One region of the Mesorhizobium sp. WSM1386 genome, then DNA from elsewhere that is predicted to be linked to it. Evidence: riboswitches for the same ligand, from Rfam matches in the RefSeq annotation. Region 1 holds a riboswitch; each other region holds the start of a gene.
What was found. A riboswitch is a leader RNA that binds a small molecule or an ion and turns the genes downstream of it on or off. The one in region 1 is predicted to bind cobalamin.
Positions count from the first base shown of each region.

Region 2: linked by a shared signal. The riboswitch ahead of AC0NIH_RS01825 (aromatic ring-hydroxylating oxygenase subunit alpha) and the one ahead of AC0NIH_RS17120 (DUF1636 family protein) in region 1 are both predicted to bind cobalamin.
Region 3: linked by a shared signal. The riboswitch ahead of bluB (5,6-dimethylbenzimidazole synthase) and the one ahead of AC0NIH_RS17120 (DUF1636 family protein) in region 1 are both predicted to bind cobalamin.
Region 4: linked by a shared signal. The riboswitch ahead of metE (5-methyltetrahydropteroyltriglutamate--homocysteine S-methyltransferase) and the one ahead of AC0NIH_RS17120 (DUF1636 family protein) in region 1 are both predicted to bind cobalamin.

Region 1 is NZ_CM148373.1:3,479,373-3,486,362, reverse strand. Features, by position in the region: gene AC0NIH_RS17125 (winged helix-turn-helix domain-containing protein) at 253-1,452, shown strand; cobalamin riboswitch at 1,482-1,688, shown strand; gene AC0NIH_RS17120 (DUF1636 family protein) at 1,729-2,157, shown strand; gene cobW (cobalamin biosynthesis protein CobW) at 2,160-3,212, shown strand; gene AC0NIH_RS17110 (cobaltochelatase subunit CobN) at 3,229-6,882, shown strand; gene cobG (precorrin-3B synthase) at 6,879-6,990, shown strand, end outside.
Region 2 is NZ_CM148373.1:389,521-396,510, forward strand. Features, by position in the region: gene bglA (beta-galactosidase BglA) at 1-723, shown strand, start outside; gene AC0NIH_RS01800 (ABC transporter ATP-binding protein) at 750-1,862, shown strand; gene AC0NIH_RS01805 (DUF680 domain-containing protein) at 1,936-2,181, opposite strand; gene AC0NIH_RS01810 (DUF680 domain-containing protein) at 2,235-2,441, opposite strand; gene AC0NIH_RS01815 (DUF680 domain-containing protein) at 2,507-2,704, opposite strand; gene AC0NIH_RS01820 (DUF680 domain-containing protein) at 2,776-2,991, opposite strand; cobalamin riboswitch at 3,484-3,685, shown strand; gene AC0NIH_RS01825 (aromatic ring-hydroxylating oxygenase subunit alpha) at 3,800-5,047, shown strand; gene AC0NIH_RS01830 (FAD-binding oxidoreductase) at 5,105-6,205, shown strand; gene AC0NIH_RS01835 (PqqD family peptide modification chaperone) at 6,353-6,784, shown strand; gene AC0NIH_RS01840 (serine kinase) at 6,837-6,990, shown strand, end outside.
Region 3 is NZ_CM148373.1:5,523,546-5,530,535, forward strand. Features, by position in the region: gene AC0NIH_RS27145 (pirin family protein) at 1-658, opposite strand, end outside; gene AC0NIH_RS27150 (DUF2277 domain-containing protein) at 699-965, opposite strand; gene AC0NIH_RS27155 (exodeoxyribonuclease VII small subunit) at 1,065-1,316, opposite strand; gene AC0NIH_RS27160 (histone deacetylase family protein) at 1,320-2,246, opposite strand; cobalamin riboswitch at 2,368-2,547, shown strand; partial or broken gene bluB (5,6-dimethylbenzimidazole synthase) at 2,596-3,255, shown strand; gene AC0NIH_RS27170 (hypothetical protein) at 3,342-4,325, opposite strand; gene AC0NIH_RS27175 (TetR/AcrR family transcriptional regulator) at 4,415-5,023, opposite strand; gene AC0NIH_RS27180 (MFS transporter) at 5,145-6,368, shown strand; gene ribB (3,4-dihydroxy-2-butanone-4-phosphate synthase) at 6,419-6,990, opposite strand, start outside.
Region 4 is NZ_CM148373.1:6,430,595-6,437,584, reverse strand. Features, by position in the region: gene AC0NIH_RS31385 (IS481 family transposase) at 1-660, shown strand, start outside; partial or broken gene metE (5-methyltetrahydropteroyltriglutamate--homocysteine S-methyltransferase) at 767-3,137, opposite strand; cobalamin riboswitch at 3,228-3,426, opposite strand; partial or broken gene AC0NIH_RS31375 (adenosine kinase) at 3,812-4,803, opposite strand; gene metK (methionine adenosyltransferase) at 4,912-6,087, opposite strand; gene AC0NIH_RS31365 (serine hydroxymethyltransferase) at 6,142-6,990, opposite strand, start outside.

The sequences.
Region 1 (6,990 bases):
ACCGTTTTAAGGGGCCTATGCTGCAACGCGGCGAGGGTTAGCGCAGCACTTCCAGCGAAGCAAGTCAAACCTTGTTCAAAACGCGGTGCTGGACGGCATATACGGAGAAACTGGTCCGATACGCTCCCGTTTGATTTCCTTCGCTCTTTACTCCACTTTTCTCTCCTGACATGGATGCCGCCAAAACCCTGCTAGCATGGGCAGGAATCACCCATCAAACGACGGTCAACGAGTTACAAGAGTCGCATCCGAATGAAGGAAAAGATCTCGCTTGCCACCGCCCGGCGCGTCGCGCTCGCCGCTCAGGGTTTTCTCGACCCCCGCCCTAATGGCACGCCCGACCGCCGTCATTTCGCCCGCGTTCTGTCCCGCACCGGCCTGCTGCAGATCGATTCCGTAAGCGCGGTGGTGCGCGCGCATTATATGCCGCTCTATTCGCGCCTTGGCCCCTACCCGCTCGCTCTGCTCGACAACGCCGCCGTCACCCGCAAGCGCACGGTGTTCGAATACTGGGCGCACGAGGCCTCCTTCCTGCCGGTGGAGACCTGGCCGCTGATGCGCTGGCGCATGCAGCGCGCCGAGCAAGGCAAAGAGATGTATCTGGGGCTGGCCAAATGGGGCCGCGAGCACGCCGCCTATATAGAAGAGATCTACCGCGAGGTCGTCGCGCGCGGCCCGATCGCTGCTTCCGCGCTCGAAGGCCAGAAAGGCTCGGGCGGCTGGTGGGGCTGGAGCCACGCCAAGCATGCCTTCGAATGGCTGTTCTGGGCCGGGCGCATCACGACGGCGCACCGCCGCGGGTTCGAGCGCTTCTATGACCTGCCCGAGCGCGTGCTGCCGCCGGCGATCCTAGACCTGCCCGTACCGGCCGCCGAGGACGCGCACCGCGAATTGCTGCGCATCTCCGCCCGCGCCCATGGCGTGGCGACATCAGGCGATTTGCGCGACTATTTCCGCCTTTCCCCCGCCGACATGAAGGGCCGCCTGGAGGAATTGGTCGAACTCGGTGAGCTGCTGCCGGTGCGCGTCGAAGGCTGGGATAAGCCCGCTTACCTGCACAAGGATGCGCGTCTGCCCAGGAAAATCGACGCCCGTGCCTTGCTGGCCCCGTTCGATCCCGTGGTCTTCGAACGCTCGCGCTCGGAGCGGCTGTTCGATTTCCACTACCGTATCGAGATCTACACGCCGGCCGAAAAGCGCCAATACGGCTATTACGTCCTGCCGTTCCTGCTCGGCGACAGGATTGTAGCGCGCGTCGATCTCAAGGCCGATCGGCCGGCGAGTGTGCTACGCGTCCACGCAGCCTATGCCGAAGCTGGCGCACCGCCTGAAACCGCCGCCCAGCTTTTCGAGGAATTGAAGCAAATGCAGGGCTGGCTCGGGCTTGAGCGCATGGAAGTGACGCCCGCTGGCGACCTCGGACCGTCACTTGCCGACATCGCCATGTCGTAGGCCCGCGTTGACAGTCCTGCCCGCAACAGCCTAAATCCGCTCCAGACGGTCTCTTCTCTTCAATGAGAGGGGCTAAGAGGGAATGCGGTGCGGGATGAAAAAATCTCAAATCCGCGGCTGTCCCCGCAACTGTAAGCGACGAGCCAAGGCCGAAAGCCACTGGGAATTCCCGGGAAGGCGGCTAACCAAGGCGATGACCCGCGAGCCAGGAGACCTGCCGTCTGCGACAACATAATCCGATCGCCCGGCGGGTTTCCGGGCAAGGAGCCCGGTTTTTTGGACCAGAACAGCAGTTTTTCGGCTGGCACAGCGGACAATTCGTCCGCCGACAGCGATGCCTTGTCCGGCGTCACCGTGATCATCTGTGCCTCGTGCCGTGACGAAACCGGCTCCGACGCCCATCCCCGCGCCGGCGAACTGCTGGCTGAGGATACGCGCAACGCCGCCTCGGGCGAAGATATCTGCGTCCGCACCGTCGAATGCCTCGGCAATTGCAAGCGCCGGCTGAGCGCCGCGATCCTGCGCGATGGCTGCTGGAGCTATGTCATCGGCGACCTGACCACGGCCAGCGGCGCCGACCTTGTCGCCGGCGCAAAGCTCTTCGCCACTTCGACCGACGGCCTCATCCCGTGGCGTGGCCGGCCCGATAGCCTCAAGGGTGGCCTCGTTGCCCGCATCCCTCCTCTCGACATGCTGAAGGACTGACCATGACTGCTCCAGATTCGTCCGCCAACCTTTCTCGCGTTCCCTGCACCGTCGTCACCGGCTTTCTCGGCGCGGGCAAGACGACACTGGTCCGCCATCTCCTGGAAAACGCCGGCGGCAAACGCATTGCCATCATCGTCAACGAGTTCGGCGACATCGGCATCGACGGCGAGATTTTGAAGGGCTGCGGCATCGACACCTGTCCGGAGGAAAACATCGTCGAATTGGCCAATGGCTGCATCTGCTGCACCGTCGCCGACGATTTCGTGCCGGCGCTCGACCAGATCCTGGCGCTGACGCCGAAGGTCGACCACATCCTGATCGAGACCTCGGGCCTGGCTCTGCCCAAGCCGCTGGTCCAGGCCTTCCAGTGGCCGACGGTGAAAAGCCGCGTCACGGTCGACGGCGTCATCGCCGTGGTCGATGGCCCGGCGCTGGCCGAAGGCCGCGTCGCCAACGACATGGACGCGCTGCAGGCGCAGCGCGCTCAGGATGAGAGCCTCGACCATGACGACCCGGTCGAGGAAGTGTTCGAGGACCAGATCGCCTGCGCCGACCTGATCATCCTGTCGAAGAGCGACCTGATGGACGCCGCAGGCTCAGCCCGCGCCAACGCCATCATCAACGAACACTCCGCCCGCGCCGTGAAGATCGTGCCGACCTCGCATGGCAAGGTCGATCCCTCCGTGCTGCTCGGCCTCGGTCTCGCAGTCGAGGACGACATCGAGAACCGCAAGTCCCATCATGACGGTGCGTTCGACCACGAGCATGACGACTTCGACACCTTCATCGTCGACATTCCCTCGATCGCCAATCCCGACGAGCTGGCAAAGCGCGTCGCCAACGCCGCCGAACAGGAAAACGTCCTGCGCGTCAAAGGCTTCGTCGAGGTCGGCGGCAAGCCGATGCGGCTCTTGCTCCAAGCCGTCGGGCCGCGCGTCAATCATTACTATGACCGCGCCTGGACGGCTGAGGACGATCGTCGTTCGCGCCTCGTCGTCATCGGTCTCAAGGGGCTGAACCGCCCGGCGATCGAACGCATACTCGCCGGCTGATCTCGGACAGGCCGCGATGCACATCCTCACCACGACTTCCGCCTCGCTCGACGATCTCGCCGAGCCGGTCGACCTGCGGCAGACGCCGGCGGATATCGTGGCGCTGTCCTTCACCGACAGCGATCTGGCCGGATTGGCGGAGGCGTGGAAGGCCGATGCTGGCCGCTTGCCCTCGATGCGGCTCGCCGCACTGCGCGACCTGCGTCATCCCATGTCCGTCGACCTCTGGGTCGACAGCGTCGCCCGCCATGCCAAGATCATCCTCGTGCGCATCCTCGGCGGCCACGACTGGTGGCGCTACGGCTGCGACCAGCTCGCCGCGACCGCCCGCGCGCACGGCATTAAACTGGCGCTGCTGCCGGGTGAGAGCCACGACGAGGATCTCCGCCTCATCAAAGCCTCGACGCTGCCGCGCGAGGAGTTGGATAGCCTGCTCGGCTATTTCCGCGAGGGCGGCCCGGCCAATATGAGTGCGCTGATGCGGAGGCTGGCGGGGCTGGCTGGGCAGGATGCGGAAATTGCCGAGCCGGTCGAAGTTCCAAAAGTCGGCTACTACGAGCCCACACGCGGCATCGTCCCCCTCCCCCGAGGGGAGGGTCCGGCCGCAGGCCGGGGTGGGGTCCTCTCCGGAGCGCGCCGACTCAAGGAAACGTCGCCCCCGGTCGTACCGACCCCACCCGGCCCTGCGGGCCACCCTCCCCTCGAGGGGGAGGGAAACGCCACGCCAGTCATCCCCATCCTCTTCTACCGCTCGATGCTGCTAGCCGCCGATGTCGCGCCGATCGATGCCCTTTTCGAAGCACTCACCCAACGCGGCATAACCCCCGTCCCGATCTTCGTCTCCAGCCTCAAGGACCCGGCATCCCTGGCCTTCGTGGAAACCGCGCTCGCCACGCTGAAACCTGCCGCCATCATCGCCGCGACCGCCTTTGCCTCCGGTGCCGAACCCGGCGTCGAAACCCTGTTCGACCGCGCCGGCGTGCCCGTCTTCCAGGTCATCGTCGCCACCACCCGCCGCGACGTGTGGGAAAACAACCAGCGCGGCTTGGCGCCCGCCGACCTCGCCATGCACGTCGTGCTGCCCGAACTCGACGGCCGCATCCTGGCCGGCGCCATTTCCTTCAAGGGCGAGAGCGAGACCGATCCGGCACTTGGTCATCGCGCTTTCGCCAATCGGCCGGAACCGGATCGTGTCGCCCAAGTCGCGGACCGCGTTGCGGCTTTCATCAAGCTGCAGCAAACGCCCAGCACGACCCGCAAACTGGCGATCCTCATCCCGGACTATCCAAGCGCCCCCGGCCGCACCGGCTACGCCGTCGGCCTCGACGTGCCCTCCAGCGTGCTGGCCATGCTGCACGACCTGAAGGAGCAGGGTTATGGGGTTGAGGGGATTCCTGAGACGCCGCGTGAGTTGCTGGGTTTGCTGGAGCGGGGCGAGGATGGGCTGGGGCTGGAGGAATATCTGGACTTCTCGAAGAGCCTGCCAACCGCGGCAATTGCCGCGGTAGAGGCTGCATGGGGAAAAGCCGAAGGGAGAGGCTTGCGTGAGGCGCCCCCCTCTGTCCTGCCGGACATCTCCCCCTCTAGGGGGGAGATTGCGCTCCCATCTCCGCCTTCGCCAATCTCCGATCTTGTAAAGGGAGAGCCGGCGACTAAACTGCCAATCTCCCCCCTTGAGGGGGAGATGTCCGGCAGGACAGAGGGGGGCGCCTCGCTCCAATCTTCACAAAAGGCCGCCGCCCACTTCCCCTTCCGCGCCGCCACCTTCGGCAACATCACCGTAGCCCTCGCCCCCGATCGCGGCCGCTCCGCCGACCGCCGCGCCGACTATCACGACCCGACGCTCCCGCCCCGCCATGCGCTCCTCGCCTTTGGCCTCTGGCTGCGCAAGTCGCTCGGCGTCCATGCCCTTATCCATGTCGGCGCCCATGGCACGCTGGAATGGCTGCCGGGCAAAACCGTCGCGCTTTCGCAAAACTGCTTTCCCGAGATCGTCACCGGTCCGCTGCCTGTCATCTATCCCTTCATCGTCTCCAATCCCGGCGAGGCAGCGCAGGCCAAGCGGCGCATCGCCGCCGTCACGCTTGGCCATCTGCCGCCGCCGCTGACCGGTGCCGGGCTCGACGAAAACCAGCACAAGCTTGAACGGCTGGTCGACGAATACGCCCAGGCCGATGGCCTCGACCGCCGCCGCCGCGATCGTCTGGTCAAGCTGATCGTCGAGACCGCGCAGAAAACCGGCCTCGCCTCGGAAGCCGGCGTCGCCAGGACCGACGCACCCGACGAAGCGCTGCGCCGCATCGACGCCTGGCTTTGCGATCTCAAGGATTTTGCCATCAAGGACGGGTTGCATGTCTATGGCCGTGCGCCCGAGGAGGAGCCCGACGCCATGCGCCGCCAAAGTGCCGAGGCCGAGAAGGCGGCGCTGCTCGCCGCGCTCGATGGCCGCCACGTCAAGGCCGGTCCGGCCGGCGCGCCGGCGCGGGGCCGTTCCGACGTGCTGCCCACCGGCCGTAACCTGTTCACGTCGGATCCGCGCACCATGCCGACGCCGACCGCCTATGATCTGGGCAAGGCTGCGGCGGAAGAAGTGGTGCGCGGCTACATGCAGTCGCATGGCGACTGGCCGCGCTCGCTGGTCATCGACCTCTGGGGCTCGGCCTCGCTGCGCACCGGCGGCGAAGAGATTGCTCAAGGTCTGGCATTGATGGGCTGCCGCCCGCAATGGGATGCTGCCACCGGCCGCATCACCGGCATCGAGGTGTTGCCGCCGGCCACGCTCGGCAGGCCACGCGTCGATGTCACCTGGCGCATATCGGGCCTGTTCCGCGACATGTTCCCGACCCAGATCGCGCTAATCGATGCCGCCGCCAATGCCGTCGCCGGCCGCGACGAGGAGGATGCGGAAAACCCGCTCGCAGCCAAAACCCGCGCCGACGGCAAGATCAGCCCGCGCATCTTCGGCACCTCGCCCGGCACTTACGGCGCCGGCGTCGAGGATCTGCTGTCGAGCGGCGACTGGAGCGCGCGCGAGGAGATCGGCCGCGCCTATCTCGACGCCACCTCGCATGCCTATGGCGGTGCCGGCGGCGAAGGCGTCTCCGCGCCCGGCGCTTTCGAGGGCCGCATCGCCGAGGCCGACCTTCTCGTCCACACCGGCGACGACCCCGGCCGCGACATCCTCGAAGGCTCCGCCGACGTCGCCTTCATCGGTGGATTTTCGGCAGCCCTCGCAGCGCTCGGCAGGAATGCCGACGTCATCGTGCTCGACACCACGGATCCGCAAAAGCCGAAGCCACGCTCGGTTGGTGAGGCCGTGTCGCGGGTGGTGCGCGCTCGCGCCGTCAATGCGCGTTTCATCGCCGGCCAGATGCGCCACGGCCCGCGCGGCGCCTCCGAATTCGCCGAGACGGTCGATCGGCTGGTCGGTTTTGCCGAGACCACCCATGCCATATCGGGCGCGCTGATCGAGGCCGTGCACGACGCCTATGTCGGCGACGCCGAAGTTCGCGCCTTCATCCTGCGCGAAAACCCGGCGGCCGCGAAAATCATTGCCGAGCGTTTTCTCTCGGCGCGCCGGCGAGGCCTCTGGCATCCGCTGCGCAACTCCGTCGACGACGACCTCGCCGCACTCATTGCCGAGGCGGAAGCGCTCGGGGTGGCGGCATGAACGCTTTCTCGCGCCGTGGTGCCTGTCCGGCTCTGTCGGCGCCGATGCTGACCGGCGACGGGCTATTGGTGCGGCTCAACCCGGTTGCTGGAGGCCTGTCGCCGAAGC
Region 2 (6,990 bases), 3.1 Mb from region 1:
CCGGAAAAGATCAGCGCCGCCAAGGTCCGTTCGGTGCTGGAAACCTTCGGCAAGGTCGCAACCGACGGCTGGTCGTGCTGGGCGTTCTCCAACCACGACGTGATGCGCCCGGCCTCGCGCTGGGCGGCTGGCGAAGCCGATCCGACCGCCTATCTCAAGGTGATCTCGGCATTGCTGATGTCGCTGCGCGGCTCGGTCTGCATCTACCAGGGAGAAGAGCTGGGCCTCGGCGAGGCCGAACTGCGCTTCGAGGATCTGCAGGATCCCTACGGCATCCGCTTCTGGCCGGAGTTCAAGGGCCGCGACGGCTGCCGCACGCCCATGGTGTGGGATGGCAACGCCAAGAACGGCGGCTTTTCCCAGGCAAAACCCTGGTTGCCAGTGCCGGCCAAGCACCTGTCGCAGGCCGTCAATGTGCAGCAGGGCGACGAGACTTCCCTGCTCGAGCACTACCGGCGCTTTCTCACCTTCCGGCGCGCCCACCCCGCGCTGGCCAAGGGCGATATCACCTTCATCGAAAGCCAGGGCGACACCGTCGCCTTCACCCGCCGGGCCGGCAACGAGCAGATCGTCTGTGTCTTCAACCTTGGCGCCAAGCCGGCCAAGGTTGACCTTGGCGGCCGATCACTGCACCCTTTGCCGGGACACGGGTTTTCCGGGCAGGCGAGCACCGGTTCGATCGAACTCGGCGGTTACGGCGCCTGGTTCGGACGCATCGACTGAATTTTAGGAATTACTGGGAGGAACCAATGGCCGATGTCAATTTGAGGCAAGTGAAGAAGTCCTACGGCAATCTCAACATTCTCCACGGCATCGACCTCGATATCAGATCGGGCGAGTTCATCGTCTTCGTGGGTCCGTCGGGCTGCGGCAAGTCGACCCTGCTGCGCTCCATAGCCGGGCTCGAGGAAATCACCTCAGGTGAGCTCAAGATCGATGGCGAGGTGGTCAACGACGTGCCGCCGTCGAAGCGGGGCATCGCCATGGTGTTCCAGTCCTACGCGCTCTATCCGCACATGACCGTCTACGACAACATGGCGTTCTCGATGAAGATCGGCAAAGAGAACAAGGCCGAGATCGACCGTCGCGTGCGCCAGGCAGCGGAGATCCTGCAGCTGACCAAATATCTCGACCGGCTGCCCAAGGCGATGTCGGGCGGCCAGCGCCAGCGCGTCGCCATCGGCCGCGCCATCGTGCGCAATCCGAAAGTGTTCCTGTTCGACGAGCCGCTGTCGAACCTTGACGCGGCGCTCCGCGTCGCCACCCGCATCGAGATCGCCAAGCTCAAGGAATCGATGCCCAACACGACCATGATCTACGTCACCCATGACCAGGTCGAGGCCATGACGCTGGCCGATCGCATCGTCGTGCTCAAGGAAGGCCATATCGAACAGGTCGGCACGCCGATGGAGCTCTACAAGAAGCCCGGCAATCTGTTCGTCGCCCAGTTCATCGGCTCGCCGGCCATGAACATCCTGCCGGCGACCATCGACAAGACCGGAAACCCGACCGTCGTCAGCCACGTCGGTGGCCGCAAGGCGACGGTGCCGATCGCGACACCGGCTTCGGCGAAGGGCGCGGCGGTAAGCTTCGGCGTGCGGCCAGAGGATCTGATCATCGCCAGCGGCACGGACTATCTGTTCGAAGGCACGGTGGATTATGTCGAACAGCTCGGCGAGGTCCAGCTGGTCTATGTCGACATCGGCCGCGCCGACCTGCCGCTGGTGACCAAGCTGCCCGGCAATGTCGAGGTCAAGCGCGGCTCGACATTGCGGCTGAGCGCCAATGCCGAGGACCTGCATATCTTCGACGCGGATGGCCGGTCCTTCGCGCTGCACGAGGCGGAAGCAAAGGCGGCTTGAGCTAAAAGCCGACCTCAACGACAAAAAACGGCGGGCCATGCCCGCCGCTCATTCTTAAAACCGACTTCGACTGTTAGTGATTGCCGACGTGGTCCCGGTCGTTGCTCTGAGGGGCCGGCTTCTGCACGTTGCCCGACGAATTGAGCAGCTTGTAGACAGGCGAGCCGCTGTCGCGGATCGAACCGGTATGCGAAGCGTCCACATCGGTCGAAGTCACGGCAGGCTGGTTGGCGCCATTGGAGCCATAATTGTCGCTGCCGGCGAAAGCGCTGCCGGAAATCGCCAGAACGGCGGCGGCAGCAAGGATGATCTTCTTCATTTCAAGTCTCCTGAAGGCAGCGGCGGGCAAACCCGCCGCTGCCGGGTCGGCTGTTAGTTGTTGCCGAAGAGGTTGCGGTCGGCGCCGACGACAGGCTTCTGGTCAGCCGGTTCCGACTTCTTGGTCGAAGCCGTGTACGAATTGTCGGTCGAAGTCACGGCAGGCTGGTTGGCGCCATTGGAGTCATAGTTGTCACTGCCGGCAAAAGCGCTGCCGGAAACGGCCAGGACGGCAGCGGCAGCAAGGATGATCTTCTTCATTTCAAGTCTCCTGAAGTCTCGAATTCCACGGCATGGCAGGCAAACCCGCCATTGTCGGGTCGGCTTTAATTGTTGCCGAAGAGGTTGTGGTCGGCGCCGACGACAGGCTTCTGGTCAGCCGGTTCCGACTTCTTGGTCGAAGCCGTGTACGAATTGTCGGTCGAAGTCACGGCAGGCTGGTTGGCGCCATAGTTGTCGCTGCCGGCGAGAGCGCTGCCCGAAATGGCCAGGACGGCGGCGGCAGCAAGGATGATCTTCTTCATTTCAAGTCTCCTGAATTTTGATGAATTTTTGAGTTCGCCAGGACGGCGGGCAAGCAGCCGTCAACCGGCGGTTAGTGGTTACCGAAGAGGTTGTGGTCGGCACCCTGGACAGGCGTCTGAGCAGCCGGTTCCGACTTCTTGACCGAAGCGGTGTACGAGCTGTCGACGGCAGTGGCTGCAGGGGTCGCATTTGAACCGTAATGGTCCGAACTATAATGGTCGCTACCAGCGAAGGCGCTGCCGGAAATGGCCAGAAGGGCGGCGGCAGTGAGAACAATCTTTTTCATTTTGGGTACTCCAGTATTTTTCCGTCCGTCTAGCGGCGTGTCTTGGGATGAAATCGCGTCGTTCGGACAGGGCGGATGTGGGAAAGCCAGATGGCCGTTTCCAATCACGAAGTTGTTCCGCGTGGACCATGAATCCACCACTTGAAATTGTACCAACGGCTTCCACATCAATGTTTTTCTTTTTGATATCAATTGGTTAGATAAGATCAAGGGAGCTATCACCAACTGTGTCGGAGGCCCAGCGTTCACAACGTCCTGCACGCACCGTCAACAGAAACGAACCGTTCGGTTCGATTTTAGACTCCGCTAATAGTCACTTTTCGAAACTGTTAACCTTTTTTGGCTCCGGCCAAGGCTCGAAAAACAACGTTTGGGGTGCTGGCAACGAGCCGGCTGCAACGGTCGCGATCATTGTAGGGACGATCTTGCATGCGTGTCGCGCCGCATGGATGCGATGTCGTTTTCATGCCGACGCCGCGATGCATGCCGTGATTAGATCACGCCATCTCAGGTGCCGCTTCGTGACGACGGAGTGGAGAATTGGGAAGCCGGTCAGAATCCGGCGCTGCCCCCGCAACGGTGGTGGAGTTCAAGTCGCAACGGGAGACCACTGGGCGAAAGCCTGGGAAGGTGTCGCGATGGTCCGCAAGGACGACTCCAGAGCCCGGAAACCAGCCCGAGATTGCTAGAACTCGACTGATCGCGGTGGGCGGTCAAGGGGCGGATGATGCATGCCCGGCTGGCGCCGGCCTGCGTCCGATCCTTCCTCCATCACCACCAGTTCAGTCCTTGGATATGAGGACAGGACATGGATGCTCGCAACGACATGCTGAGGCTCTTGAACAGCCGCAGACAGGGCTTTTCGCTGGAACAGCCCTTTTACACCGATCCGGACTACTTCAAGCTCGACATGGAGCTGATCTGGTATCGCGATTGGCTGTTCATCGGCCATGATTGCGAGCTGCCCAAGCCAGGCAGCTTCATCACCGTGCAGATCGGCGACTATCCGGTCGTGCTGGTGCGCGATCAGCAGGGCAAGATCAACGCCTTCCACAATTCCTGCCGCCACCGCGGCAGCCGCGTCTGCAACACCGAGAAGGGCGTGGCCGCCAAACTGGTCTGTCCCTATCACCAGTGGACCTATGAGCTGGACGGCCGCCTGCTGTTCGCCCGCCAGATGGCCGAGGGTTTCGACAAGAGCCAGTTCGGGCTGAAGCCGGTCGCCTGCGAAAGCGTCGCCGGCTATATCTTCATCTGCCTGGGCAAGGAGCCGGCCGACTTCGCGCCGATGTGGGCGATAATCGAACCCTACCTCAAGCCGCACCGGCTCGGCGAGGCGAAGATCGCCTTCGAGAGCACGATCATCGAGAAGGGCAATTGGAAGCTCGTCTGGGAAAACAACCGCGAGTGCTATCATTGCGCGGGCAATCACCCGGAATTGTGCAAGACGTTCCCGGAAGCACCGACCGTGACCGGCGTGCAGGGCGCCGACAGCGATCCGGAGATGCTGGCGCACTGGGCAAAATGCGAGGCGGCCGGCCTGCCGAGCAAGTTCCGCATCGATCCGGCCGGACAGTATCGCGCCACCCGCGCGCCGCTGCTGCGCGATGCCGTCAGCTACACGATGAGTGGCAAGCGGGCGGTGAGGAAGAACCTCTCCGACAACGTCTCGGCCGACCGCATCGGCACCTTGATGCACTATCACTACCCGACGACATGGAACCATATCCTCATCGACCATGCCGTGACCTTCCGCGTGCTGCCGATCAGCGCCACGGAAACCGCCGTGACGACCAAATGGCTGGTCCACAAGGATGCGGTCGAGGGCGTCGACTACGATCTCGCCGAACTCACCCATGTGTGGACCGAGACCAACGACCAGGACCGCCGCATCGTCGAGGAGAACGCCTTCGGCATCCTGTCGCCGGCCTATGAGCCCGGCCCCTATTCGGAGTTGCACGAGGGCGGCGTCATCCAGTTCGTCGACTGGTACGCCCGCTTCATCGGTCCGCGCCTTGCCGAAGACGGCAAGCCGGCGCTGCGCAGCGTTGCGTGAGCTCATGTCGCCCAAACACGACATGAGCCGGGCAAGAAGGACCAGAGGATGAATGCGATGACGGATCTCGGCCTCTATCGCCATCTCGACCAGATGGCGCCGTGGAACGACCGGCTCCAGGTGCTGGAAGTGATCGGCGTCAGCGATGAGGCGCCCGACGTGAAGACCTTCACCTTCCGGTCCGACAACCAGACCTGGTTCCGCTACAAACCGGGCCAGTTCGTGACGCTGGAGCTGCCGACTTCGGACGGGCCGCTGATGCGCACCTACACGCTGTCATCGTCACCGTCGCGGCCATTCTCGATCGCGGTGACGGTAAAGGCGCAGGCCGGCAGCATCGGCACGCGCTGGATGTTCGACCATCTGGTGCCCGGCTCGCACGTCAAGGCCTACGGGCCGGCAGGCGACTTCTCGCTGCACAGCCATCCGGCGGCCAAATATCTGTTCATCTCGGCCGGTTCGGGCGTGACACCGATGATGTCGATGCTGCGCTGGCTGAACGACTGCGCGCCGTGGACCGATGTCGGCTTCGTCAATTGCGCGCGGCGCGCGGAAGAGATCATCTTCCGCAAGGAGCTCGAACTGCTCGGCGGCCATATGCCCGGCCTGTCGCTCGGCTTCATGATCGAGGAGCGGTCGAGCCGCGAGGGCTGGTACGGCCATATGGGCCGCATCGACGCGATCCGGCTGCCATTGCTGGCGCCGGATTTCCGCGAGCGCGAAATCTTCTGCTGCGGCCCCGATCCCTTCATGCGCGCCGTGCGCGGCATGCTTGAAGCCGCGGGCTTCGACATGACGCAATATCATCAGGAGAGCTTTGCGGCCCCTGCCGTGGAAGAGGTCCCGGCGCCGTTCGCGGCGCCCGCGGAAGGCGGCACGGTCGTTCCGGTCGAAGCGGCAACGCCAATCCGCTTCTCGCTTTCGGAGGTCGACGCCGAATGCGTCGCCGGCCAGACGGTGCTGCAGACGGCGCGCGCTTCGGGCGTGCGGATCCCCGCCGCCTGCGAATTCGGCCTGTGCGGAACCTGCAAGGTGAAGAAGGTCTCCGGCGATGTCGAGATGAGCCACAATGGCGGCATCCTCGATCATGAGATCGACGACGGCTTCATCCTGGCCTGTTGCTCCAAGCCGCTGTCGGCACTGGAAATCGAGGCGTAACCGGCAGGCAGGGCCTGCGGTCGCGCTCGCCGGGCCTGCGGGCCATCTTGCCAAAAACCCTGCAAATGGTTAGACGCCTCTACAACGGTAGGGTTGACCGTGAGGGCCGGCGATCATCCGCGCGGCCTGCTTCGGCGGGGAGCAAACATGCGACAATCCGGCATCTATGCCATAGCGAGCAAGGACATCGTCTTTGAATCCTTCGACGGCGAAGCCGTCGTTCTCGACCTGACGACGGGCAAATATTTCGGCTTCTCGGATTCAGGCAGCAGGCTTTGGGATGCGCTGTCGTCCGGCGTGCCTGCCTCCGAACTGGTCGGCGCCGCAACGGCGACCGGCGCGCTGGGTGCCGCCGAGATTGACGGCTTTGTTTCACAATTGCTCGAATTCGGCTTGCTGGCGGCCGTGACCGATGCCGCGGCAAGACCGGTTCCCAGCGAATTGCTGGCTCAGCTTGCGGGTGCCAGCGAGCCCCTCAAGGTCGATATCCACGACGACCTTGCCGATCTCATCGTCGTTGACCCCATCCACGAGGTCGAGGAACCCCTCGGTTGGCCCGCGGTGAAGCAGGCCAACTGAGGCACGCGCGTCAGGCACTCTCGTCGCTGGGCGGCGTCGGAACAGGCAAACCATGCCGAAAGTCACTCTCGAGAACCTAGCGGACTACGCACGTCATGTGCTGGCGCAGGCCGAAAGCAGCGCCGCGCATTACCCGCTGACGCGCACGGTGGGCCTGCCGCATCTGGAGCTGACCGCACATCTGAGTGCCGGCGCGTTGGCGAATG
Region 3 (6,990 bases), 2.0 Mb from region 1:
CGCCTTCCAGCGTATAGATGGCGCGTTCTTCCGCATCGGCTGGGATTTTCACGCTGGCGCCCGGCGCTAGCCTGAGATCGGCGTAGAGCGTCTCGGAGTCGGTGCGCACCGGGGAGCGCAGTCCCTGGAAATCGCCGATGACAATGCGGCCGCTGACGCCTTCGGCGTCGACATCGGGAAGCCGCAAGACAGCGGTGTTCTCGAACACCGGCGCCACCTCTTCCTTGTCGTCGGGCAGCGCCAGCCATGTCTGCAGGCCGGAGATCGACATCGGCGCGCCGCGCAGTTCTTCCGGCGTGCGCTCGGAGTGCACGATGCCGCGGCCGGCGGTCATCAGGTTCACGTCGCCGGGCTGGATCACCATTTCGGTGCCCAGGGAATCACGATGGCGGATCTTGCCGTCGAACAGATAGGTCACCGTCGACAGGCCTATATGCGGATGCGGGCGGACATCGAGCGCCTGGCCGGCGCGCAGGATCGCCGGTCCCATGCGGTCGAAGAAGATGAACGGACCGACCAGCCGTCTCTTGGCGGTCGGCAAGGCGCGGCGGACTTCAAAGCCGCCAATGTCCTTGGCATTCGGGATGACCATCAGCTCGATCTGGTCGCTGGCAAAGGCGTCGCCGGCTTCAGGGTCTTTCCCTGGGAAGAAGCTCATGAACTCTCCTTGTCAGCGGCCAAGGACCGCCCTGGCCACATCAGGCAAAGCGGATCGCCGCCTTTGCCCGCAGTTTGGCCGCAACCTCTTCGCGATTGCGCGGATGCTGGTTGGTTTCAAGCGAATCGAGAAGCTCGCGCGCCGATGCCGCGATGACTTCGACCGCACGGTCGAACGCGTGCTGGTTCTGCTTCGAGGGCCGCGTCGTTCCGCTCAGCTTGCGGACGAACTGAAGTGCAGCGTCGCGGACTTCGTCGTTGGTTGCCGGCGGATCAAAATTGAACAGGGTCTTGATGTTTCTGCACATCGCTTCCGTATCTCCTCTTGTCCTGGAGCCATTTCAATCGAGACGAACTCTATACTCAATCACGATCGTGTCCAAAAACCGGTGAGACGGCTGCGCGCCTCAGTCCGGGTCGAGCGGCTCCGTCCCGACCGGCTTGCCGTCGCGCGACAGCCTGATCTTCTCGACCTTGTCCTCGGCAGCCTTCAGCAGCCGGTCGCAATGCACCTTCAATGCCTCGCCGCGCTCATAGATCTTGATCGACTGGTCGAGCGGCACGTCGCCACGCTCCAGATCATCGACGATCTTCTCCAGCGCGTCGAGTGCCTGTTCGAAGCTCATCGCCTTGACGTCTTCGTTGGTCTCACCAGCCATCGTTCATCCTTTCATCAGTCGCCCGACATGGGCGGCGACCGAAAATGCCAATCCCTGCAGATCGTAGCCGCCCTCGAGCAGGCTGACGAGCCGGTTGCCGCTGTGGCGCGCGGCACGCTGCATCAGCTGGCCGGTCGCCCAGTCGAAATCGTCCTCGGTCAGGTTGATCTCGGCCAGCGGGTCGCGGTGGTGCGCATCGAAGCCTGCGGAAATGACGATCAATTCCGGCGCGAAATTGTCGAGCGCCGGCAGCACGCGCGACAGGAAGGCATCGCGAAACACCTCACTGCCGGTCTGCGGCGCCAGCGGCGCGTTGACGATATTGCCGGCGCCGGTCTCGTCCTTCGCGCCGGTGCCGGGGTAGAGCGGCATCTGATGCGTCGAGCAGTAGAGCACCGAGGGATCATCCCAGAAAATGTCCTGCGTGCCGTTGCCGTGATGCACGTCCCAGTCGACGACCGCCACGCGCTCGATGCCATGCTTCTTCTGCGCATAACGCGCGGCGATGGCCGCCGTGTTGAAGAGGCAGAAGCCCATGGCCGTGGTTTTTTCGGCATGGTGGCCGGGAGGCCGCGCTGCGACGAAGACATTGTCGGCGCGGCCCTCAAAGACATCGTCGACGGCGGCATTGGCGGCGCCGATCGCCGCGATCGCCGCTTGCCAACTCTTCGGGCTGGCGGTGGTGTCGGCATCGATGCGGGCGATGCCTTGGTCAGGGATGGCGGCGCGCACGCGGGCGACGAAATCGGCGGGATGCGCGTAGAGGATGGTGGCCTCGTCACCTTCCGGCGCCGTGACACGATCGAGCGCGGCAAAGGCCTCGTCGTCGAGCACGCGCTCGATGGCGCGCAAGCGATCCGGCCGCTCGGGGTGGCCAGGCGGCGTGATGTGTTCGAGGAAGATCGGATGCGTGTAGAGACGAGTGGCCATGCTCCCTATCTAGTGCCCCGGCGCCGCGATGGCCATGCATCGCGGCTCGATCGCTGGGGAAAATCACGCCTGCGTCCATTGGCGTCGCTGCGGGGATTGGCGCCCTCAGCGGTTCGGCGTAAGGTCGCCGGCACTGCCTGGTGCCCGCCGCAAGCGGGAGAATCGGGAACACGGTTGAATTCCGTGGCGTGCCCAACGCTGTGAGGGGGACCGCGCCGGTGAATGCCACTGTCGATGACGGGAAGGCGCCGGACGCGGGTTGATCCCAAGCCAGAAGACCGGCCTGGCAGACATCGTCATCCGCATGGTCAGGCGGCTGGCATCGATAGCAATCGCAAGGGGACAAGCGATGCCGGAACACATGACCGCTCCTGGTAGCGACGGATTTGACCAGATGGCGCGCGACGCGGTCTACCGCGCCATGTTCACGCGGCGTGACGTGCGCAGCCACTTCCTGCCCGACGCGCTCGACGACGAGGTGCTGGCGCGGCTGCTGCTTGCCGCCCATCACGCGCCGTCGGTCGGCTTCATGCAGCCATGGAACTTCATCGTCATTCGCGATGCCGCACGACGAGCGGAGGTGCGCGACCTGTTCTTGGCCGCGCGCGAGCAGGAATTGCCGGCCATCGAAGAGGAAAGGCAGGCGCTCTACCGCAAGCTCAAGCTGGAAGGCATCTGCGAAAGCGCGCTCAACATCTGCATCACCTGTGACCGACAACGCTCGCAGGGCTCACCGCTGGGACGCTGGCACAATCCGGAAATGGACCTCTACAGCACGGTCTGCGCGGTGCAGAATTTCTGGCTGGCCGCGCGCGCCGAGGGCGTCGGCGTCGGCTGGGTCAGCATCATCGAGGCCGGGGCGCTGAAAAGCCTGTTGTCCATTCCCGATCACGTAACGCCGGTCGCCTATCTCTGCGTCGGTCGGGTCTCCGAATTTGCGCCCAAACCGGACCTTGAAACGCATGGCTGGGGCCGACGCCTACCGTTGCCCGAACTGATCATGAGCGAGACTTTTTGCGGCCAAGGCGAGATGCGGCTCAAATCGACGGTGGCGCGCCTCAACGCCGTCGATGCGGTGGCGGTAAGCCCCGCCGATCAGCGTGTCGCGCCGGCCGTGTCCCAGCGCGAGCCGCCGGAGGAGGCCAGCGCCTTGTCCTTGAGTTCCCTGAATTTCGACGATGCCTCGGCGAGCCGGGCGTCCCAGGCGGGATCGGGCACCTGGCCGGCGATGGTCTTGAAATAGACCTGCATCAGGCAGGCGATGGCGAAAGGCTCGATGAAAGCCGCCTTGAACGCCCAGGCAAAGATGATGGCGAGCACGAAGGCCCAACCAGCCAGTTGCCCCGGTATGATGAAGAGAATTGCGGCGGCAGGAGCCAGCATCAACAGGAAGATGACGAAGGACACGCCCCACATGATCACCGCCAGCCAGACGGCGTTCTTGACCATGGTCTTGCCGTTCTGGGAATAGAGCACCACGCCTTGCCGGGCCGTCTCGAAGGGCGAGGACGAATTGATGCGGATATTATAGCCGAGGATGATCTCGTCGACATAGGTCAGCGAAAGGCGGATCACCGTGTTGATGAAGGAGACAAGACCGCTCAGGCCCGGAATCGGCAGGAAGGCGGCGATGCCTCCGAGCAGGCCGGTGACGGTGCGAATGGCGCCCTTGACCAGCTGGTCGACGACGAAAAGGATGTTGGCCTCGGCGAACCGCTCGGTCACGACTTGCCTGGCATAGGCGATCTGGTTCTGGCCGCCGGGGACGTCCTGGCCGTCGATCAGATGGACCATGACGGCGATATGGCCGGCCTTGACGACGTAGAGGATGTATTCCCGGATCCAGTAGACGGCGATCGAGACGACGCCGAAGCCAACCACGCCGCCCCATAGGGCAAAGGACATCGGCCCGTCGGGATCTGTGGAGATATGGCCGACGCCATAGCCGACCGAGGCACCGGTGCCGGTCGCCATGATGTAGGCCAGCGTGATACCGAAATAGACGACCATGCGAAAGACAATGAAGGGCCAGGTCCGCATCATGATGGACACCGACCTGCCGATATCGAAATCCCACATGCCCCGAATCCCCTCAGAGATGGCTGGGAAGGATGCGCTCAACCCGAAGATTGTCAATCGCGGGCGGATCCCGGACCGCGGACGGGATGTCAGTTCGGCTGCGAACCCGGTTTCCTGAGCAGGCCTTCGAGCAGTTGCTTAAACGCCGCCACCACCTTCCTCGATGTCGCTTCGGGATCGTTCGAATTGGCGATCCGCTGCGCCGCCTGGCTGCTGGCGCCGTTGATCAGCCGTGCGGCGGTCTCGGGGTCGACGCTCGGGACGACCACTCCCTCCCCCTGCAGCGCGGTCAGATGATCGGTCATTGAACCGACGCAGGCATTGGCATTCGACCATTGTGCCGGATCGCCCAGCACGGCCGGACCGTCGCGGAACATGATACGCTGGATCTCCGGCTCCAACGCCATTTCGATATAGGTCGTGCACTCGTCGACGAAGTGTTGCCAGCGGTTCGGCGCTCTCGATGCGACCTCATTCACCCGAGCCGCCATCTCGGCGTCGATTTCGGCGATAACCGCCTCCAGCAGTCCCTTCTTGTCGCCGAAGTGATGATAGAGGGCGCCGCGCGTCAGCCCGGCCGACGCGGTGAAATCATCCATGGAGGCCTCGGCGTAACCGATGGTGCCGAAAGCCTGGCGGGCCGCGGCGATCAGCTTGGCACGCGTCTGCGCGATCATCTCCTTGCGAGGTCTGTGCATTCCGTCTGGCCCCATTCACATACGTCTCGTATGCCAATTGACATACGCGACGTATGGTCTATCTAACACTCATACGCTTCGTATGTAATTGTCGAATTGTCCTTTGTCGAGGAACAGGATCATGCAGAACCCCTATTCGGAAATCTTTCGCGCCCCTGGCGCCAAGGGCTTTGCAACTGCCGGCTTCATGGCGCGCCTGCCGATTGCCATGGCTCCGATCGGCATCGTGGCGATGTTGTCGCAGACACGCGGCGAGTACTGGCTGGCGGGCGCCGTCTCGGCGACATTCGCGTTGGCCAACGCTTTCCTGGCGCCGCAAATATCAAGGCTGGTGGACCGTCTTGGCCAGACCCCAATTGTCGTGCCCACCACCATCATCTCCGTGCTCGCTTTCATCATACTGATTGCGTCCGCCAATCAGGACTGGCCTATATGGACGCTGTTCGTGTCGGCGCTGCTGGCGGCAGCCATGCCCAGCATGCCGGCAATGGTGCGGGCGCGCTGGACCGAGATTTTCCGGGGCCGGCCTCAGATGAACACCGCGTTCGCCTTCGAATCGGCGGCGGACGAGTTGGTCTATATCGCCGGAGCATCCCTGTCGGTGGGCCTCAGTGCCGGCCTGTTCCCGGAGGCGGGCATGCTGGCGAGCACGTTCTTTCTCGCCGTCGGATCGATGGCCTTCATCCTGCAGCGCTCGACCGAGCCGAAAGTGCGACCGGTAGCCAATGGCTCCAGCGGTTCGGCGATCCGCCTGCGGCCGGTGCAGATCATCACCTTCGCCCTGATCTTCATCGGCGCGACGTTCGCCACGACGGAAGTGAGCACCGTGGCGATCACCAGGGAACTCGGCCAGCCGGGTGCCGCGAGCCTGGTCATCGGCGTCTATGCGCTGGGATCGTTCGCGCTGGGCATCGTCGTCGGCGCGTTCAACCTCAAGGCGCCGCTGCAACGCCAACTTGCCATTGCGGTCGCCCTGGTCGCGCTCGGCACGCTGCTGCCGCTCACCGCCGACAGCGTGCCGCTGCTGGCGCTGACCGTCTTCATCAGCGGCGTCGCGATCTCGCCGACCTTCATCACGGCGTTCGGCCTGATCGAACGGCATGTGCCGGAAGCGATGCTGACCGAGGGGATCACCTGGGTGATGACAGGCATCGGCATCGGCATGGCGCTGGGGTCGTTCGCCGCCGGCGCGGTGGTGGATGCGTTCGGCGCCCAGAACGGGTTCTGGGTTTCGGTGGCATCAGGCGCCATTGCACTGGTCACGGTGCTGCTCGGCCAGCGCAGCTTGGCCACCCACAATTGCGAACTGGATGGATGCGAAGCGGCGGTCGTTCCTGCTGAATGATCCACGAAGCGCCCGGTTTGAACGGACCGGGCGCTATCATCACCGGCAGTTCAGATGATTTCGGTCTTGGCGATATGGATGCCAAAACCTTCGAGGCCGACATAGTGGCGCTCGCGCGAAGCGATCAAATTGATCGAGGAAATGCCGAGATCCTTGAGGATCTGTGCGCCAAGGCCAATTTCGCGCCATTCATTCTCGCGGCGGCGGGCCTCCTCATGGTCCTCGCGCTCGCCGCTCGCCGGGCGCTTGCGCTCCTGGTGCGCGACGCCGACAGAGCCCTCACGCAGATAGACGATGACGCCGCGCTTGCGCTCGCCCATCGTCTTCATGATGGCGTCCAGCCGGTGGCTTGTGCCGAAGACGTCGGTCACCACATCCTCGGAATGCAGCCGCACCGGCACCTCTTCCCCATCGCGAATGTCGCCGAAGACGATTGCGACATGATGCATGGAATCCCAGGGCAGTGTGTAGGTGAAGACCTGCGCCTTGCCGCCGAGTGTGTCGATCTCCGAGCAGGCCACGCGTTCGACCAGTGTTTCCTTGCGTTGCCGATAAGCGATGAGATCGGCGACCGACACCTGCTTGAGACCATGCTCCTCGGCAAAGGCCGCGACCTGCGGAC
Region 4 (6,990 bases), 3.0 Mb from region 1:
TGCGAGGCGCTGTCGACCACCAAGGAAGCCTTTGCCTTCACCGTGTTCGAAAGCGTTTTCAAAGAGTTCGGCCTGCCCAGCGCGATCAGGACCGACAATGGCGTTCCCTTCGCCAGCCCCAACGCGCTGTTCAACCTCAGCAAGCTGTCGGTCTGGTGGCTGCGCCTGGGCATCGACATCGAGCGCATCAAGCCGGGCTGCCCGCAGCAGAACGGGCGCCATGAACGCATGCACCTCACCCTGAAGAGGGAAGCCACCAAACCGGCAGGCGCCAATTTCCTTCAGCAGCAGGCCAGGTTCGATGACTTCATCGACGAGTTCAACTCAGAACGCCCGCATCAGGCACTCGGCATGGACCGTCCGGCAGAGCGCTACACGCCCTCAACGCGCCCCTACACCGGCCTGCCGGACCTCGACTATCCGTTTCACGACAAGGCTGTCACCGTCACCACCTGCGGCCGCATCTGCTACAATCGCAAGAAGATCAATCTCAGTCTCGTCTTCGCCGGCCAGACCGTCGGCATCAAACAGGTCGAGGACCATATCTGGCTGGCTACCTTCATGGACTATGATTTGGGATATTTCGACGATGAGACATGCAGGCTCGAACCACTCCAAAACCCTTTCGGGCCAAAAGTGTTACCCATGTCTCCGGTATAAACCGTAACCTATGTGTCCGGAACGGACCCTCCTTAAGTTGGCGCTGAGATCCGGGTTCGTACGTCGGCCGCGACCGGGACATCCATTGTGCAACCGAAGCTACCGGTCACAGAAGCCCAGCGGCCTGCACCTGCACTTTCTCCCGCAGCGCGCATGCTGCAGCGACCATGTTGATGAGGGCAGGGCGGACCTCTTCCCATTTCCTTGTTTTGAGGCCGCAGTCCGGATTCACCCACAGTTGGCGGTCCGACAGTCGCTCGCGAGCAAGTTGGGCGAGATGCAAAATCTCGCCGATCTCCGGGACACGTGGTGAGTGAATATCGTAGACGCCGGGACCGATTTCGTTCGGATATTTGGACTTGGTGAAGGCGTCCAGCAGTTCCATTTTGGAGCGCGACGTCTCGATTGAAATCACGTCCGCATCCAGTTCAGCGATCGAGTCGATGATCTCATTGAACTCCGAATAGCACATGTGGGTATGAATTTGGGTCGCGTCCTCTACACCCGTCGAAGCGAGCCGGAAGCATTCGACAGCCCAGCCGAGATAATGTTTCCAATCGGACTTCCGAAGGGGCAAACCTTCGCGAAACGCGGCCTCATCGGTCTGGATCACCCTGGCGCCAGCTCTTTCGAGGTCGGCCACTTCATCACGGATCGCGAGTGCGATCTGCCGGCAGACCTCGGCGCGGGGTAAGTCGTCGCGCACAAAAGACCAGTTAAGAATCGTCACTGGACCAGTGAGCATGCCCTTCACCGGCTTTTTCGTCAGCGACTGGGCAAATTGCCACCAGAAGACCGTCGTCGGATTGGGCCGCGATACGTCGCCGAAGATGATGGGAGGGCGCACGAGCCGCGACCCATAACTTTGCACCCAGCCATGCTGGGTGAAGGCGAGGCCGGACAACTGCTCGCCGAAATGCTGCACCATGTCGTTGCGTTCGAACTCGCCATGTACCAGCACGTCCAGCCCGATCTCTTCCTGCCAACGGACCGCCGCCTCGGTCTCCTTCCTCAGAAAGGCCTGGTAGTCGATATAGCTCAGTCGGCCATTAGCATGAGCGGAGCGTGCCCTGCGCACCTCGGGCGTCTGCGGGAAGGACCCGATGGTGGTCGTCGGGAACGGCGGCAAGCCGAGTGCGTCAGCCTGGACTCTCGAGCGCTTGGCAAATGCGCTCTTTCGTTGCTTCATGGCGCCGTCAATGCTGCTAACGCCCCCGTGGACGAGCGGATCATGGACCTTTGTCGACATTGCGCGCGCGGCGGCCCGCCTCGGCAGAAGCTTTCAGGGCGCCTGCTACGGCCTCCCTGCCTTCGGACAAAGCTTGGGCCAGCACGAGCAGCTCTTCAGTCTTCTGGGCGGCGAATGCCAGCCACGAACGGACGTCTACATCGAGCGCGGTCTCCATTCGCAGGTCCATCGGCACATGAAGCATTGAGCAGGAAGGCGCAATTTCGACGCGGTCCAGCGGCCAGCCGGCAATGACCGGCTTGATCCGGTCGAGAATGGCAGTCAGGTTCGCACGCCAGACATTGCGGCCGTCGATCAAGCCAAGTGAGAGCACCAGATCCTTTGGTGCGAGCCGACCAACCGTCTCCAACTGCTCGGGAGCGCGCACGAGGTCGAGATGTAGGCCCGCCAGGCGCAGTGAAAGCGCGGTCTCGAGATTGTCTCCCAGCGGCCCGAAATAGGTAGCCAGCATAATTTTTAACTTGGGCGCGGCTTTAGACAGCTGCCCGTAGGTGAATTTGAAGGCAGCTCGTTCGTTCGGGTTGAGATCGAGCACAAGCGCCGGCTCATCAATCTGCACCCAGTCGGCCCCCGAGAGCTCCAGCCTCTGCAGGAGTTGCTCGTAGACCGGCAGCAGGCGCGGTAGCAGCGCTATGGGATTAAAGCCCTGGTCGGGAGACTTCGCCAGCTTCAGGAAGGTCACCGGTCCAAGGATGACCGGGCGTGTATGGATGCCGAGCTCTTTTGCCTCCAGAAAGTGATCGACTGGTTTGGTCGACGAGAGGGCGAATGTCTGATCGTCCGCCAGTTCCGGCACGATGTAGTGGTAGTTCGTGTCGAACCATTTGGTCATTTCCATTGCGGTCACGCGCTGCCCCTGAACTGCATGCCCGTGACTGGCGTGTCCGCAACCCGCGCTATCGCCTTGCGTGCCGCGCGCCATCGCGAAGTAGTTGTCAAGCGGGACCTCGCCGCCCGTCCAGCCGTAACGAGCTGGCACGGCGCCGACCATTGCTGCCGTGTCGAGCACATGGTCATACAGTGAGAAATCGTTCGACGGGATTTTTGACACGCCGCGGTCGTGCTGCTCGTTCCAGCTGGCTGCACGGAGCGCCTTTGCCGTCGCCAGAAGGCTGGTAGCAGAAGATTTTCCGGACCAGTAGCTTTCGAGCGCGAATTTCAGTTCTCGCCGGCGACCGATACGCGGCACGCCAAGCGTTGCTGTGGGAACTTGCTGGGAGACATTCATTCCATACCCCGATGGTTGGGGCGGGGACAAGGAAGGCGCTGACAGTCCGGCCTCAACGCCGAGCTGCCGCGGCCACCAGACACCCCGCCCGTGGACGTTGTTACCGTGGCAGGTCTCCTGGCTCGCGGGTCACAGCCTCTGCCCGTCTTCCCGGGGCAGTTCGCCCCAGTGACATTGGTGGGTTGGCTCGCCGCTTACAGTTGCGGGGGCAGCGCCGGCATTGCACCGGCTTCCCTCTTAGTTCCGCAGGGGCAACGCCTTGCGAAGAACCACGACACGCCGACAATCGCAGCCGCTCGCATTGTTGTCAATGACGCATAAAGAAATGTTTATGTGCTTATGTGAATTGTTCGCCTGCGGCGTGTTTCCAAGTTCCATGTCGCCGTCCAGCTGAGCCTCTGCGCGAACTCTCGCGTGTGCAGACTTTGGCTCCCGAATCTGCGTTTTGTACGATCCCGTCTCAAAACGACTTCGTCAAAAAATGGCGCGTGTGGGCCATTCATGATCGGACGGCAGTACTGGCCCGAAGTGCGACAGTGTTCCTGAGCCTCAACAATCAGAAATTTAGAGAAAACCGGCCTCCTTCTCGGACTGGTACGCGTTCGATTTACACGCGCTCGTCTGGACAGCCTGCACAGGGGGAGGGGTGGGCAATATGTGGCCGAAATATTGCCCTACAACAGCCCCGCCTGTTCAGCCTCGCGGCGCAAATTCTGCCGGGGCCTGGGGCCGATCTGCTGGATCACCAATCCGGCCGCCAGTGAGCCAAGGTCGCCGCAGGTCTTGAGGTCGCGGCCTTGCGTGTAGCCATGCAGGAAGCCGGCGGCGTAGAGGTCGCCGGCGCCGGTCGTGTCGACCAGCTCCTTGATGGCGGGGCCTTGATGACCACGGTCTCGTCGCCGCGCACGATGACGGAGCCTTTCTCGGACCGCGTCACGGCGGCGATCCGGCAATCCTTGCGGATCTGCGCCAGCGCCTCGTCGAACGACGATGTCTGGTAGAGCGACTTGATCTCGTGGCTGTTGGCAAAGACGATATCGACCGTGCCCGAGCGCATCAACTCGAGGAATTCGTCGGGGTAGCGGTCGACGCAGAACGAATCCGAAAGTGTCATCGACACTTCGCGGTTTGCCGCGTGCGCCAGCCTGGCCGTCTGCCGGATCGCTTCCTTGGCGCGCGGCGGATCCCACAGATAGCCCTCGAAATAGGTGACCTTGGCGCCAGACGCCTTGTCGGCCTCGACGTCCTCCGGCCCGAGCTCGACGCAGGCGCCGAGATAGGTGTTCATCGAGCGCTCGCCGTCGGGGGTGACGAAGATCATCGAGCGGGCCGTCGGCGGCTCGCCCTTGAGCGGTTTGGTGTCGAAGGCGACGCCCTGCGCATGGATGTCATGCGCGTAGATTTCGCCCAGCGCATCGTTGGAAACCTTGCCGAAGAAGGCGGCACGGCCGCCGAAGGAGGCGACGCCGGCCGCCGTGTTGCCGGCGCTGCCGCCGGAGGCTTCGATCGCCGGACCCATGCGGCTGTAGAGCAGTTCGGCGCGGTGGGTATCGATGAGGTTCATCGCGCCCTTGATGATGCCGTTGGTTTCGAGGAATTCCTCCTCGCACTGGGCGATGATGTCGACAATGGCATTGCCGATGCAAAGCACGTCATAATCCGGCATCAATATCTCCGCCAAAAACCAGAGCCGGCTTCTCGCCACGCCGGGGCCGGCCTGTTTTTGGCGAGTGTGGAGGGGTCGCCATATGCCGACGCATCCAATACCCGTGCATCACGCAGCTGCCGGTCCTGCCTCTCGCAACAGCTCGTCAGCTCTATCCGTCTTTTCCCAGGTGAACTCCGGCTCTTCGCGGCCGAAGTGTCCGTATGTCGCGGTCTTGCGGTAAATCGGCCGTAAGAGATCAAGCGTCTTGATGATGCCTTTCGGCCGGAGATCGAAAAGCTCAAGGACGGCGCGCTCGATCCTTTTTTCATCAATCTTTGCGGTTCCGAATGTATTGACGAGGACTGAGACCGGCGCGGCCACACCGATCGCATAAGCAAGCTGAACCTCGCACACCTCCGCAAGTCCGCTGGCAACGACGTTTTTTGCGACGTACCGCGCCGCATAGGCGGCCGATCGATCGACCTTGGACGGGTCCTTGCCCGAAAAGGCGCCGCCGCCATGACGCCCCATGCCGCCGTAGGAATCGACGATGATCTTGCGGCCGGTAAGCCCGCAATCGCCGCGCGGCCCACCCACCACGAACCGGCCTGTTGGATTCACCAGGAATCTTATCCCCGTCGTATCCAGGTCCTGAGGCAAGACCGGCCTTATGATCTCCTCAATCACGGCTTCGCGCACCGTGGCTTGTGAGACCTCCTCGTCATGCTGCGTCGACAGGACTATGGTATCAAGCGCTACCGGGCGCAAACCCTCGTAGCGGACGGACACTTGAGATTTAACGTCCGGGCGAAGCCAGCCAAGGCGTCCGGTTTGGCGCACCTTTGCCTGTTTTTTTGTCAAATCGTGAGCGAGTTGGATTGGCAACGGCATCAATGTTTCGGTCTCGTTGCACGCGTACCCGAACATGAGGCCCTGATCCCCCGCTCCCTGCTCAAGATCCTGCCCTCGTCCCTCGTCGACCCCCTGGCTGATGTCAGGCGACTGCTCGGTCAAGGCCAAGATCACGGCGCAACGCCGGCCGTCAAAGCCGATCGCATCGTCGTCATATCCAATGTCCAAAATGACATCGCGGGCAACTTGGCTGTAGTCGATCTGCGCGTGGCTGGTGATCTCGCCAGCCAGAACGACCATCCCCGACTTCACCAACGCTTCACAAGCAACACGAGCCTTCGGATCCTTGCGAAGGATCGCATCAAGCACGCCATCTGAGATATTGTCGGCCATCTTGTCGGGATGTCCCGCACCGACGGATTCGGAAGAGAACACGAATTGTCTGGTCATAGAATGTCCTCGCTTCAAACGTTGGAATCGGATGTGACAGTTGATCCGGCCGCCTTACCTGTCGGAGATGCCAGGCATGTCGAACGCAGCACAGAAGTCGGCAACGTCTCTGCACACGCCGGCATGGACGTCCGAATCATCGGGCTGGCGGCAAACCAGGTCGATGAACGCTGCAATCTGCACCATCTCCGCCTCGCGCATCCCCACCGACGTCACTGCTGGCGTGCCTAACCGTATGCCGCTGGTGAGCGCGGGATGGCGCCGGTCGCCCGGCACCATGTTGAAATTCGTAATGATCCCTGCTTCCGACAAGCGCTCGGCATAGTCTTTCCCAGACAGCGGTCGGTCCCGAGGATCAAGGATCAGCATGTGATTGTCAGTGCCCCCCGTTACGAGTTCATAACCTCGCTCCAGAAGCGCCTGGGCCAGAGCCTTGGCGTTGTTGACGATCTGCTGACCGTACACACGGAAGGATGCATTCCCTGCTTCGTGCAGAGCGACAGCCAGCGCGGCAATCGTATTCATGTGCGGTCCGCCCTGGAGGAGAGGGAACACGGCACGGTCTATGCGTCTGGCCAGATTGTGTTTGCTCTTGGGATGATAGAGCGCCTGATAGCGGTCTTCATTCCTTGACAAGATGAAGCCACCACGAGGGCCGCGGATCGATTTGTGGGAGGTGCTGGTGACCACATCGCAATGGCCAACGGGATTCGGATGCACGCCTGCGACAACGAGCCCGCTGATGTGGGCGATGTCGGCCACCAGATAGGAGTTCACCTCCGAAGCGATTTCGGCCATTGCCTTATAGTCAAAAATGCGCGGATAAGCAGTTCCTCCGACCCAAATGAGCTTCGGTCGTTCGCGTTTGGCCGTCTCGCGCAAGCGGTCATGGTCAATCTGCTG